Linked DNA regions of Sporocytophaga myxococcoides DSM 11118. The protein of the gene in region 1 interacts with the protein of each later gene in a pairwise test. Links are inferred from orthologs where the notes say so. Each region holds a gene or a part of one and is shown on either strand. Other genes may lie near its edges.

Region 1 (6,299 bases):
ACTCAATCTTTCATTCCTCAATGCTTTGAAAGAAGTTCTTATTTCTTAAAGAACAAGAACTTCTTTCTCCTTTTGGTCTTTTTTGTAGTCTCCATATCCTGAAATTCAGTATCGCCGGTTTCTACTTTGGTCCATATTGTATCCATTGCGGGCTTTATGAGTGGCAGAACGGTATCCTTTATTATAATTGGCTTAATTTCATTTCTGACCGTTTCATCAAGCTTCGGTTCATTGAATATTACTACTTCTTTGATTTCATTTATTGCTTTTTTGATTGCTGGTTTTGCAGTAATAATATTAACGGTTTTGTGGTCAATAACAGGAGTTTGTATCAGCAGAATGTTATCAGTATGTTTAATTACAGGTTCTATTTTGACTGGCTTTATAGTTAGCATAAAGTCTGCATCTGAACGCGCAAGTCTTTGGAATAAATGATCATAATTGGCGCTGTCTTTGGCAAGTACTAATCCTTCGCTGGCTTCGTAGGCAATTCCGTTTTTTACTTTAAGACTATCAAGACATGATGTTAAAGCAGATAACAATAATAAAATGTATTTCATCTTGATTGAATAGTAGCTATGTATATTTAAGCAGTACAAAATGAAATTTGTTTTTAGCTATATTGTTCTCTCTGTTGCGGCTCTACATCATAAGGGATAGAGGAAAAAGTGTATAGGGAAGAGGGGGGTAAAAATAAAAAGAGACTGTCTGGTTAGGCAGTCTCTTTTTATTTATGAAAATCATTTTTCTAATTACAAATGAGCTTCAATTTTTTGGCTTAGAACATTTTTTGGAACAGCGCCAACTTGTTTCTCAACAATCTTTCCGTTTTTAATTACCAGGAGAGTAGGAATACTTCTGATACCAAATTTAGCTGAAGTGTTAGGGTTGTTGTCTACGTCTACTTTTCCTATTATAGCTTTTCCTTCATAGTCAGCAGCAAGTTCTTCTACAACCGGACCGATCATTTTGCAAGGTCCGCACCATTCAGCCCAGAAATCAACTAGCACAGGTTTGTCTGTGTTGGTTATATCTTCAAAATTAGCGTCTGTGATTTCTATTGCTTTTCCCATATTTTTAAAATACAAAGAGGTTTATTAATTATTACCAGACCGTAAACTTACTATTTTTTTAAATATTTAGTTTCTATCAAAATAGAATTTTATACTCCACCTCATTAAGATTTTTTAACTGGTCGAGTAATGTATTGTTTGGGTCTACTTTGAATTTTCGCGAAAATAGCTCAACGTGAATGTTTTCTATATCGTCGGAGAGCGTAAATTTCAATTCTGTATTACCAAGATTTCCGGTGATTACTTCCTCCAGACTATTTAAAGTCTCCGGTTTTAACCCCTGGATATTTAATTTTACAGATACTCCTTTTACCATTTTTTGCCTGATATCAGCCAAAAGGCTAATATTAAGAGGTTTGAATTCCCATTGATCGCCGTTATATCTTTGTTGTACCTTTCCTCTAATGTGTAAAAACTCTCCGGGTTTTATCCAATGAGCAAACTTCAGATAATCTTCTCCAAATAGCGCCATTTCGATTTTACCGTCAAAATCTTCCAGACTGAAAACAATGAATGATTTACCGTTTTTCATCTGCCTTACATTCGCAGTTCCTACTATTCCTGCTACAGAAACTTCTCTGTTTTTGTAGTCAAAAACTTTATCTGCAGGACAAGTACAAAAGTTATCAATTTCCATTCTGTACTGATCCAGAGGGTGGCCCGATATATAAAATCCTACAACATCACGCTCAAATTTTAATTTCTCAATTTCGCTCCATGGTTCGCAATCCGGAATCTTTGGCTTAGCGACCTCAACACTACTAGAACTGCCAAACAGGCTCTGTTGGTTCGCATCTTTATCTTGCTGATATGCGGATCCGTATCTGATGATTTTTTCTATAGTACTTGTATTGTCTTTCTCTGCAGTTACAAAGAAATATTGTCCTCGATGGAGTCCGAACGAATCAAACGCACCAGCATAAGCAAAACATTCAAAAGTTTTCTTATTCATGGTACGAAGGTTTACTCTTTGTACCAGATTAAACAGGTCTGTATAAGGACCGTTTTCTTCTCTTTCAGAGATAATTGCTGCGATCGCAGCTTCTCCAGCTCCCTTGATCGCTCCTAATCCGAAACGGATTTTACCTTCCTTGTTAACGTCAAAGGTCATGGAACTTTCATTGATGTCCGGCCCCAGAACTGTTAACCCTATCTTCTTACATTCATCCATGAAGAAGGAGATCTTATCGATATTACTCATGTTATGAGTAAGTACCGAGGCCATATATTCCGCGGGATGATGCGCTTTTAAGAATGCAGTCTGGAATGCCACAAAGGCATAACAGGTTGAGTGAGATTTGTTGAAGGCGTAGGACGCAAAGGCTTCCCAGTCGGTCCAGACCTTGTCTGCAACTTTAAGGTCGTGGCCGTTTTTCCCGCAGCCTTCCATAAATTTGCTCTTCATTTTATCCAGGGTAGCCTTATCTTTTTTACCCATGGCCTTACGAAGAACGTCGGCATCTCCCTTACTGAAGTTGGCAAGCTTCTGAGACAGAAGCATTACCTGCTCCTGGTAAACGTTAATACCATAGGTGTCTTTCAGGTATTGCTCCATTTCCGCTATATCGTAAGTGATAGGCTCTTTGCCATGCTTACGGCGGATATAGTTAGGGATGTATTCGAGAGGGCCCGGACGATAAAGAGCGTTCATCGCGATAAGGTCAGAAAACTTATCGGGTTTCAGTTCCTTCAGGTATTTCTGCATACCCACGGACTCGAACTGGAATGTTCCGTTGGTTTCTCCTCTCTGGTATAGTTCAAATGTTTTTAAATCTTCCAGATCAATTTCGTCGATCTCTATCTCAATTCCCTTGTTCTTTTTTATCAGAGCAAGTGCATCCTTTATAATTGTCAGGGTTTTTAAACCCAGAAAGTCCATCTTGATTACTCCCGCATCTTCAATTACTTTTCCATCATATTGTGTAAGTAGAAGATCGGAGTCTTTGGAGGTTGCTACGGGCATCAGGTCGGAAAGGTCCTGGGGAGCAATGATGATACCTGCAGCGTGAACACCTGTACCTCTTACTGAGCCTTCGAGTACCAGTGCTTCTTTTAGTACATTAGCCTGGAGATCTTTACCGTTCATGATCTCACGGAGTTTTTTTACTCCTTCCAGATCATCGGGGTTAAGTCCTTCTTTTTCACTAAGGCTCCCAGGCCCGTCTATCGGAGCAGTCAGTACCCTGTTGAGTTCGATACCAGGTTTTTCCGGAACCATTTTGGCCAGTGCATTGGAATCGCTAAGCGGAAGGTCGAGTACCCTGGCAACGTCCTTGATACTCATTTTCGCGGCCATCGAACCGTAAGTTACGATTTGCGCCACCTGAGTTTTTCCATACTTATCAACTACATAGTCAATTACTTTCTGGCGCCCTGTGTCGTCAAAGTCCGTATCAATATCGGGCATGCTCTTTCTGTCCGGATTCAGGAAACGCTCAAAAAGCAGGTCGTACTTGATTGGGTCTATATTGGTAATACCGACACAATAGGCAACGGCAGAGCCTGCCGCCGAACCCCTTCCGGGACCCACGAATACTCCAATCTCTTTTCCTTTATTAATGAAATCCTGTACGATAAGAAAGTAACCTGCAAATCCCATCGTTTTGATGGTAAACAACTCAAAGTTGAGGCGTTCTTCAATTTCAGGAGTTATTTCCCTATATTTTTTTCTGGCCCCCTCAAAAGTTAAATGTTTTAGAAATTCCCACTGATTCAGGACATCGGCATCTGGTCCGGTATTCACTTTAAAGGAATCAGGAATAGGGAAGTTGGGAAGCAGAATATCTCTTTTGAGTTTCAGACTTTCTACTTTATCAACGATTTCTATTGTATTATCTACTGCGGAAGGGATATCGTGAAAAAGTTTCCCCATCTCAGTTTTAGTTTTGAAATAAAACTGATCATTGTAAAAAGCAAAACGAGTTCCTTTAGTAAAGGCACCGTCGTCAGAAAATTCTTTATTGGTTGGGGTACTTTGTTTTTCTCCTGTGTTGATGCATAGCAGAATGTCGTGTGCATTGGAATCTTCCTGATCTACATAGTGAGAATCGTTAGATGCTATAATTTTCACCTTGTGTTTCAGTGCGAATTTTATAAGCACTTCATTTACTATATTCTGCTCCGGAATATCGTGACGCTGAAGCTCTACATAATAATCTTCTCCAAAAAGATCCAGCCACCATTTGAAGACTTTTTCACCTTCTTCTTCTCCTTTTTTTAGAATTGTTTGCGGTACTTCGGCTCCTATACAACAGGTAGTTGCAATAAGTCCTTTATGGTATTTTAAGATTAGTTCCTTATCAATTCTCGGATACTTTCCGTAAAGCCCTTCCATGTATCCCAGAGAGCAGAGCTTGGCGAGGTTTTTATATCCTTCAGGATTTTTAGCAAGCAGGAGCTGATGGCGGCGGACGTCCTTATCTGTTTTGGTAAACGATTTTTTATGACGGTCTTCTACAAGGTAAAATTCACACCCGACTATAGGTTTTACATTGTATTTGTTTGCTTCTGCAACAAATTTGAAAACTCCGAACATGTTCCCATGGTCGGTGATTGCTACAGCCTTCATCTCATCTTTCTGAGCCTTTTTCATCAGGTCAGTGATGTTGGCTGCTCCGTCAAGAAGGGAAAATTGGGTATGTACGTGTAAATGTGCGAAATCCGGCATTTCGGGTATTAGACAATAAAGTTGAATTCTAAAATTAATTGATATTCTTCAAAAGTTTTCAACAATATTGAGAACAAAAATAACCTGCTGTCGGATTCCTGCGCTTTACTATTTTTGCTTTGATTCCTCGTACTTATGGAGTGCTTCTATAAGCTTTTGCTTATTAAGGGTTTCAAAATCTTTGATCTTTCTTAGTTCTGCTCTTTTTCTAAGCTCTTGAATCGGTAGCATTTCCAGATTCTGCCTTTTTCTGCCAAACTTAGAATCCTCAATATCACCTAGATCCTCGCTTTCTGGTCCGTCAAAATATTCTGGGTTTTCCATATTTTACCTTTTGAAAATACAACAAGGAAACGCATGAAATGTTAGGTGTGCTTAAAATCCCTCTTTTACGATTTTTATGCCACTGTCATTTTGATTGGGATAAAGAATTTCTCTAAGAATCTCCGGGGCATTATGAAGCTTCTGAATAAGTACTTCAAAATCCTCTCTTAAAACCTGGTTGGGACGGTTGAAGTAAAATTCTTCCAAAAGAAGTATTGTGAAGAACATGGCACTTGCATAAAAAGCTACTAATGTAGTGCTGAATATGCATAAATTGATAACGGTTGATTTTAAAAATTCTTTCAAGGTTTTCATATCGGTAATTTATTTTTTAGGTTAAAAACAAAGCCTATATCCCTTACTGTTATATCATCCAATTCTATAGTAAATATAGCCATTAGAATTTTTCTTGTCAATGCCATATTTGGGAAATTTTTTGAATCTTTTTATCGTTCATAACTGTGTTCCCACATTCAGTTTAATTCAGCTTTGGAAGATAATTCTCTCTTAATCGAAAGGGCGAAGAAACTGGTACTTTCAGATGGTATCGTTTCTCAGTCCATGTCCGGTTTCAGCGGCGGTCCTGTATTAGTTGCTTTTGCATTATTATTAGGTGCTTCGGGCTTGCAACTTGGTTTGCTTGCCTGTATTCCTGTTTTTGCAAATCTGTTTCAGTTGTTCTCGGTTTGGTTTCTAAATAAAATAAAGAGCAGAAGGAAGGTTTGTGTCTTATTTTCATTTCTAGGCAGATTCCCTTTGCTGATATTGGGATTCGCATGTTTATTTTCACAGGGAAACTGGTTGATTTATCTTCTGATAGGGGTAATGTTTGTTCACAATTTTGTTGGGGCAATTTCAGGAGGTTCCTGGACTTCGTGGATGCATGATCTTATTCCTTCAGATCAGCTGGGAAGGTTTTTTAGTAGCAGAATCAGGTGGGCTCAGGCTTTCGCAGTTGCGGTGTCCTTTTTAACCGGATTTGTTCTTGATCATTTTGCAGGACATGAAATGATGAGATTTGTGTTTGGTTGCTTTTTCCTGGTAGCAGGTGGCTTGGGACTGCTTAGTACCTTTTTGCTTTCTCAAACTCACGAACCAGAAATGAAAGAATTTCCTGTTTTCTCATTTAAAGAATTGACAAGACCTTTTGCCAATGAAAATCTGAGAACACTTATTGGTTTTACCATTCTATGGAACCTGGCTTCAAATTTTGCTACACCGTTTTTTTCAGTCTA
Region 2 (5,103 bases), on another replicon or contig:
CTATGCTCCCCTTCACTTTGCTCTCCTAGTTCAAACATATCTCCCAATACCATAACCTTCTTATTGGCAGTAGACATGGCCGCAAAGTTTTCTATAGCTGCCTTCATACTTGAAGGATTAGCATTGTAGGCATCCAATATAAGCGTAAGATCTTCCTTTTTGATTACCTGTGAACGATTGTTTTCAGGATTATAGGAGGCAATAGCCTCATTGGCGGATTCGGCAGGAACCTTGAAATACTTACCTATACAAAGCGCCCCAGCAATGTTAGGGAAGTTATAAGCACCTAAAAGTTGTGTATTTACAACTGTTCCATCCTCCGTTTTGAATCGGATAAAAGGTGAAGCGTCTATAAATGAGCATTCATAAAAATTACCTTTATTTGGATAAGTTACAGGAGCTGAAAACTTTGAAATGCTTTTCAATATCTCATCATTCGTGTTCAGGAATATATTTTTTCCCGAACCCAGCAAATAGTCGTACAACTCTCCTTTCCCCTTCTTAACGCCTTCCTCGCCTCCGAACCCTTCCAAGTGAGCCTTTCCGATATTGGTGATCAAACCAAAATCAGGCTCCGCAATCTTGCAATACCCTTCAATTTCTTTCTGATGATTTGCCCCCATTTCAACAATGCCCAATTCTATGGTTTCATCCATTGCCAGAAGTGTCAGAGGGATTCCTATGTGATTGTTAAGGTTGCCTCTTGTTGCATAGGTTTTATACTTTTTTGCAAGCACTGCATTGACAAGCTCTTTAGTTGTCGTTTTCCCATTCGATCCGGTTATCGCAACGATTGGTATGGCAAGTTGCTTTCTGTGAAAATTTGCCAGCTGCTGCAATGCTGCCAATACATCTTCTACAAGGATAAATCTATCATCCTTTTTGAACTGAGCTTCATCAATTACTGCATATTTTGCACCTTGTTTCAAGGCTTCTTCAGCAAAAGTATTACCATTAAAATTAGGACCTTTCAGGGCAAAAAACATGCAGTCCTTTTCAATCTTTCTTGTATCTGTAGAAACTGAACGTGTTTCTTTATATTTCTGATAAATTTGATTTATTTCCATATCTTCTAACAAACTTAAAGGGCAAGTTAGGCAAAAACGGTATTTAAAATTACTTTGTTTTCAAATTAACCATGAATACAATCATTTTCTTTTCAATTTCTTCTGGTCAGGATTTTCAATATGGAAATACATTACTAACCAGCCTTAAAGAGCAATTTCCCTCTGCAACTTTTTTTGATTTTGACAATTACAGTGATGCTGTTCTTTACGGGTACTTTTCGAAAATTCTGGAAGAAAATAAGAAAGAGAATAAAAATACATTGGTTATCATAGAGGCTTTGGACAATGTCTCTAAGGGAATTATTCCCTTCTGCGAAACATTACTGAGATCAAAAGAATATCTGACTGCAATTTTAATTGGAGAACATGCGATCGTTGAAAAAATGCTGGCTTCTTTAAAATCATTTGCTAAAATTAAGAATCCAAATGTTCAGGACTTAATTGCTTTCATTCAAAGCTCAAGCTCAAATGAATCGGCATCCAGATGAGCAGGGAATTTTTGCCGGAATGCATTTAAATGCTCTGCGCTTAATGTTATTGTTTTAAGCTCTTCACGATCATTAAGCTCTTCAATATATTCACCAACAGGACCAATCACTGCACTATCTCCTGAATACTCCAAATCTTTTCCATCAGTCCCTATCCTGTTTACTCCAGCCACATAAGATATATTTTCGATAGCCCTTGCCCTTAAAAGAGTTTTCCATGCTACATTTCTTGCAGCAGGCCAGTTTGCTACATATATCAGAAGATCATATTCATTTTGACGGTTTCTGCTAAATACTGGAAATCTAAGATCATAACAGACTAAAGGACAAATTTTCCAGCCTTTTATTTCTTTAATGAGTTTTTTAATTCCAGCCGTGTACACCTTGTCTTCACCAGCCATTCTGAAGAGATGCCTTTTGTCATATGCATCAAAACTTCCGTCTGGCTCCATCCAAATCAGACGATTATGAAATTTATCCCCCTCCTTGATTATAACACTTCCAGTAATGACAGCTTTCTTTTGCGCAGCCATCTGCTTCATCCATTTAAAAGCAGTCAGGTTCATGGGTTCGGCAAGTTCAGCCGCATCCATCGAAAAACCTGTAGTAAACATTTCCGGAAGGATAATAAGATCAGATTGCTCTTTCATCTGCCAGAGCTTCTCTTCAAGCATGGCAAGGTTAGCCCCACTATTTTTCCAGAAAAGAGGTGTTTGAACCAGAGTTATCTTCAGATCCTGCATAGCTTTCTCGCGGCGTTTTCAAGGGTTTCATCTTCTTTAGCAAAGCAAAACCTTATAATGCTGTCATCTTTTTTGGTGTGATAAAAAACGGAAATCGGTATGCAGGCAACTCCTGATTCTCTTGTGAGCCTTGCAGCGAAATCAACATCAGACTCATTGGCAATATCTCCGAAATTCATCAATTGAAAATATGTTCCTGAAGATGGTATTCCTTTAAACCTGGACCTACTCATAAGATTCAGAAACAAATCTCTCTTTCTTTGATAAAAATCAGGCAATCCAAGATACTCTTCTTTTTTCTCCAGGAAATCAGCAAGGGCATACTGCATGGGAGTAGGTACACTGAACGTATTGTACTGATGGACTTTTCTGAATTCAGTTGAAAGATGCTCTGGGGCGATACAATATCCCATTCTCCAACCGGTGGTGTGATAAGTCTTACCAAAAGAACTGATCACAAAGCTTCTTTCTCTCAACTCAGGATATTTCAAAAAGCTATGATGCTCAGCTCTGTCAAATATGATATGCTCATATACCTCATCGCTTAGTATAGTGATATCTGTATCTCTGACGAGCTCGGTTAAAGCGTCAATATCTTGTTTTGATATTATTGCCCCCGTAGGATTGTGGGGGGAATTTATTATAATCAGAGAGGTTTTTTCAGTGATCTTTTTTCTTACCAGATCCCAGTCTATTTTATAGTCAGGATATTGCAATTCAATAAATACAGGCTTGCCACCGGAAAGCTGGATGGCAGGGATATAACAATCAAACGCTGGTTCAAAAATGATTACTTCATCACCTGGTTTTACGATCGATGTAATAGCGGTATAACAAGCCTCTGTGGCACCACAGGTAAGAGTGACTTCTTTATCAGGATCAACTGAAGCTCCATACAACTCTTTTGACTTAACAGCTATTTTTTCTCTTAAAACCTGAACACCGGTCATTGGAGCATACTGATTAAAGCCTTTTTTCATATAAAAGGTAACCAAGTCGACCAGGTCGTTTGAACATTTAAAATCCGGAAAACCCTGTGCAAGATTAATAGCATTATAATCTCTGGCCATCTGTGACATAATCGTAAAGATTGTCGTACCGATGTCAGGCAGCTTGGATCCCGTACTTTTTGTAATCATGTTATTTTTTAACTGGAAACTTCATTTTATAGGAAACATCCACAATCCCCTTACTAATATTAGTAAGTTTATTTTTCATGAGTCTCTTTTTAATAGAAGAAAGATGATCAACAAACAGAACACCTTCTATGTGATCATATTCATGTTGGATTATTCTAGCCCTGATGCCCTCGTAAGTTTCTTCACGCTCCACCCAGTTTTCATCAAAATAGCGGATAGTTAACTGAAATGGTCTGAAGACCTCAGACCTGACCCCTGGAATACTCAGGCAGCCCTCATCATATGGCCAATCTTCACCGGTTTCCTCTATAATTTCTGGATTTATAAAAGCTTTTTTGAAATCATCCAACCCTTCTTCCATCGGACTTCCGTCAACTACAAATATTCTTTGATTAAGCCCAATTTGCGGACCAGCCAACCCAACTCCATTAGCGTTGTACATAGTCTCAAACATATCAGCAACTAATTGCTTCAAATCAGTTCCTTTTTCAAAATCAACAGCCCGCTTCTTCAATACCGGGTCACCGTAAGCTACTATAGGGTATATCATAAATTATTAATGCAAAAACAAATATAACCAATCCACCATAGAATTCCCTTGGAAATTCTTTTTAGAAAACAACAATTTATAAAATTTAAAAATTCTCAATTATTGGTTTAATGGTATCCTATCCAAAAAACAAAGCAGGCAGTCGGGAGAAGACTGCCTGCTTTAGCTACTTTTTTACCTGGGGACCTTGCGATTAAAGTAAACTTGAATCTTCAAATTTTGTTTGGAAAATAGCAAGATTCAACCTTCAAATTAAATAATAAATCTGAAGAAATTCAGAATAGTTCCCTTATTTTCCTTTTTTAATAGATATATAGTTCAAAAAAATCGACAGCCGACCTGAACAATCATAAGTTTTTTTTGCATTTTTGAATTATAATAAAGCATATAGAGTTTATAGATAATGCTATCCAAAAAGACAAGGTACGCTATCAAGGCCCTCACCAAACTAGCAAAAGAGTTCCAGAAAGGACCAATTCTTATTAGTGACATTTCCAAAACTGAACGTATTCCTCAGAAATTTCTGGAGGCTATACTTTTAGAGCTCAAAAATGCTGGCATTTTAAATAGCAAAAAAGGAAAAGGTGGTGGCTATTATTTGATAAAAAAGCCAGAAGAAGTAGATCTTGCCAATATTATCCGTTTGTTTGACGGAGCCATTGCACTCCTTCCTTGTGTCAGCATTAAATATTACGAAAGATGTGATGAGTGTGTTGATGAAACTTTATGTGGATTCAGAGATATTATCAGAGAAGTAAGGGATAACACTTTAAAAATTTTAAAAGAAAGTACCTTACAAGACATTATCCAAAGAGAAGACAGTTTAAAAGCTTAAATATTCTTTATTTCTTTAAACTAAGAAGAGGCAGCCTGAATTTCAGACTGCCTTTTTTATTTCTATTTTAATGCAATTGCAATCTATATGGAAGGAAAGCCGCAATTCACATATTACTCTTCCCTATATTTTTATGCATGGTTTAAATTATATGGGTGATATAAAACCTCTTTAAGGTATTTATGATTGACCAAAAACTCTTGAACAGAGAGACAGGTTGCCCTTATCTTAATATGATTTGCTTTGACAAAATCGAGTACATAATTCAGGAGAATCTCTTT

What was found.
Region 2: the proteins of dnaE (region 1) and K350_RS0119685 interact in binary tests that used the Escherichia coli proteins (3 or more experiments, as listed by UniProt). The link is inferred for Sporocytophaga myxococcoides DSM 11118 from one-to-one orthologs.

Annotation. Positions count from the first base shown.
Region 1 is NZ_AUFX01000006.1:165,600-171,898, reverse strand. Bases 950-5,087 are described here. They hold dnaE (DNA polymerase III subunit alpha), read right to left. Parts: upstream 4,741-5,087; coding sequence 1,150-4,740; downstream 950-1,149. Other genes in these bases: K350_RS0109290 (hypothetical protein), read right to left, coding at 4,849-5,064; trxA (thioredoxin), read right to left, coding at 950-1,073. Outside these bases: K350_RS0109310 (ArnT family glycosyltransferase), read left to right, coding at 1-1; K350_RS0109305 (hypothetical protein), read right to left, coding at 39-560; more of trxA, read right to left, coding at 753-949; K350_RS0109285 (hypothetical protein), read right to left, coding at 5,116-5,379; K350_RS0109275 (MFS transporter), read left to right, coding at 5,554-6,299. UniProt on the Escherichia coli protein: DNA polymerase III is a complex, multichain enzyme responsible for most of the replicative synthesis in bacteria. This DNA polymerase also exhibits 3' to 5' exonuclease activity. The alpha chain is the DNA polymerase catalytic subunit.
Region 2 is NZ_KE384560.1:359,844-364,946, reverse strand. What follows is about bases 1,362-4,303. They hold K350_RS0119685 (methionine aminotransferase), read right to left. Parts: upstream 3,438-4,303; coding sequence 2,286-3,437; downstream 1,362-2,285. Other genes in these bases: def (peptide deformylase), read right to left, coding at 3,439-3,987; K350_RS0119690 (amidohydrolase), read right to left, coding at 1,519-2,298; K350_RS0119695 (hypothetical protein), read left to right, coding at 1,362-1,555. Outside these bases: K350_RS0119700 (UDP-N-acetylmuramoyl-tripeptide--D-alanyl-D-alanine ligase), read right to left, coding at 1-1,067; more of K350_RS0119695, read left to right, coding at 1,139-1,361; K350_RS0119675 (RrF2 family transcriptional regulator), read left to right, coding at 4,391-4,822; K350_RS0119670 (hypothetical protein), read right to left, coding at 4,954-5,103. UniProt on the Escherichia coli protein: Shows aminotransferase activity with methionine and histidine as substrates, and to a lesser extent also with phenylalanine.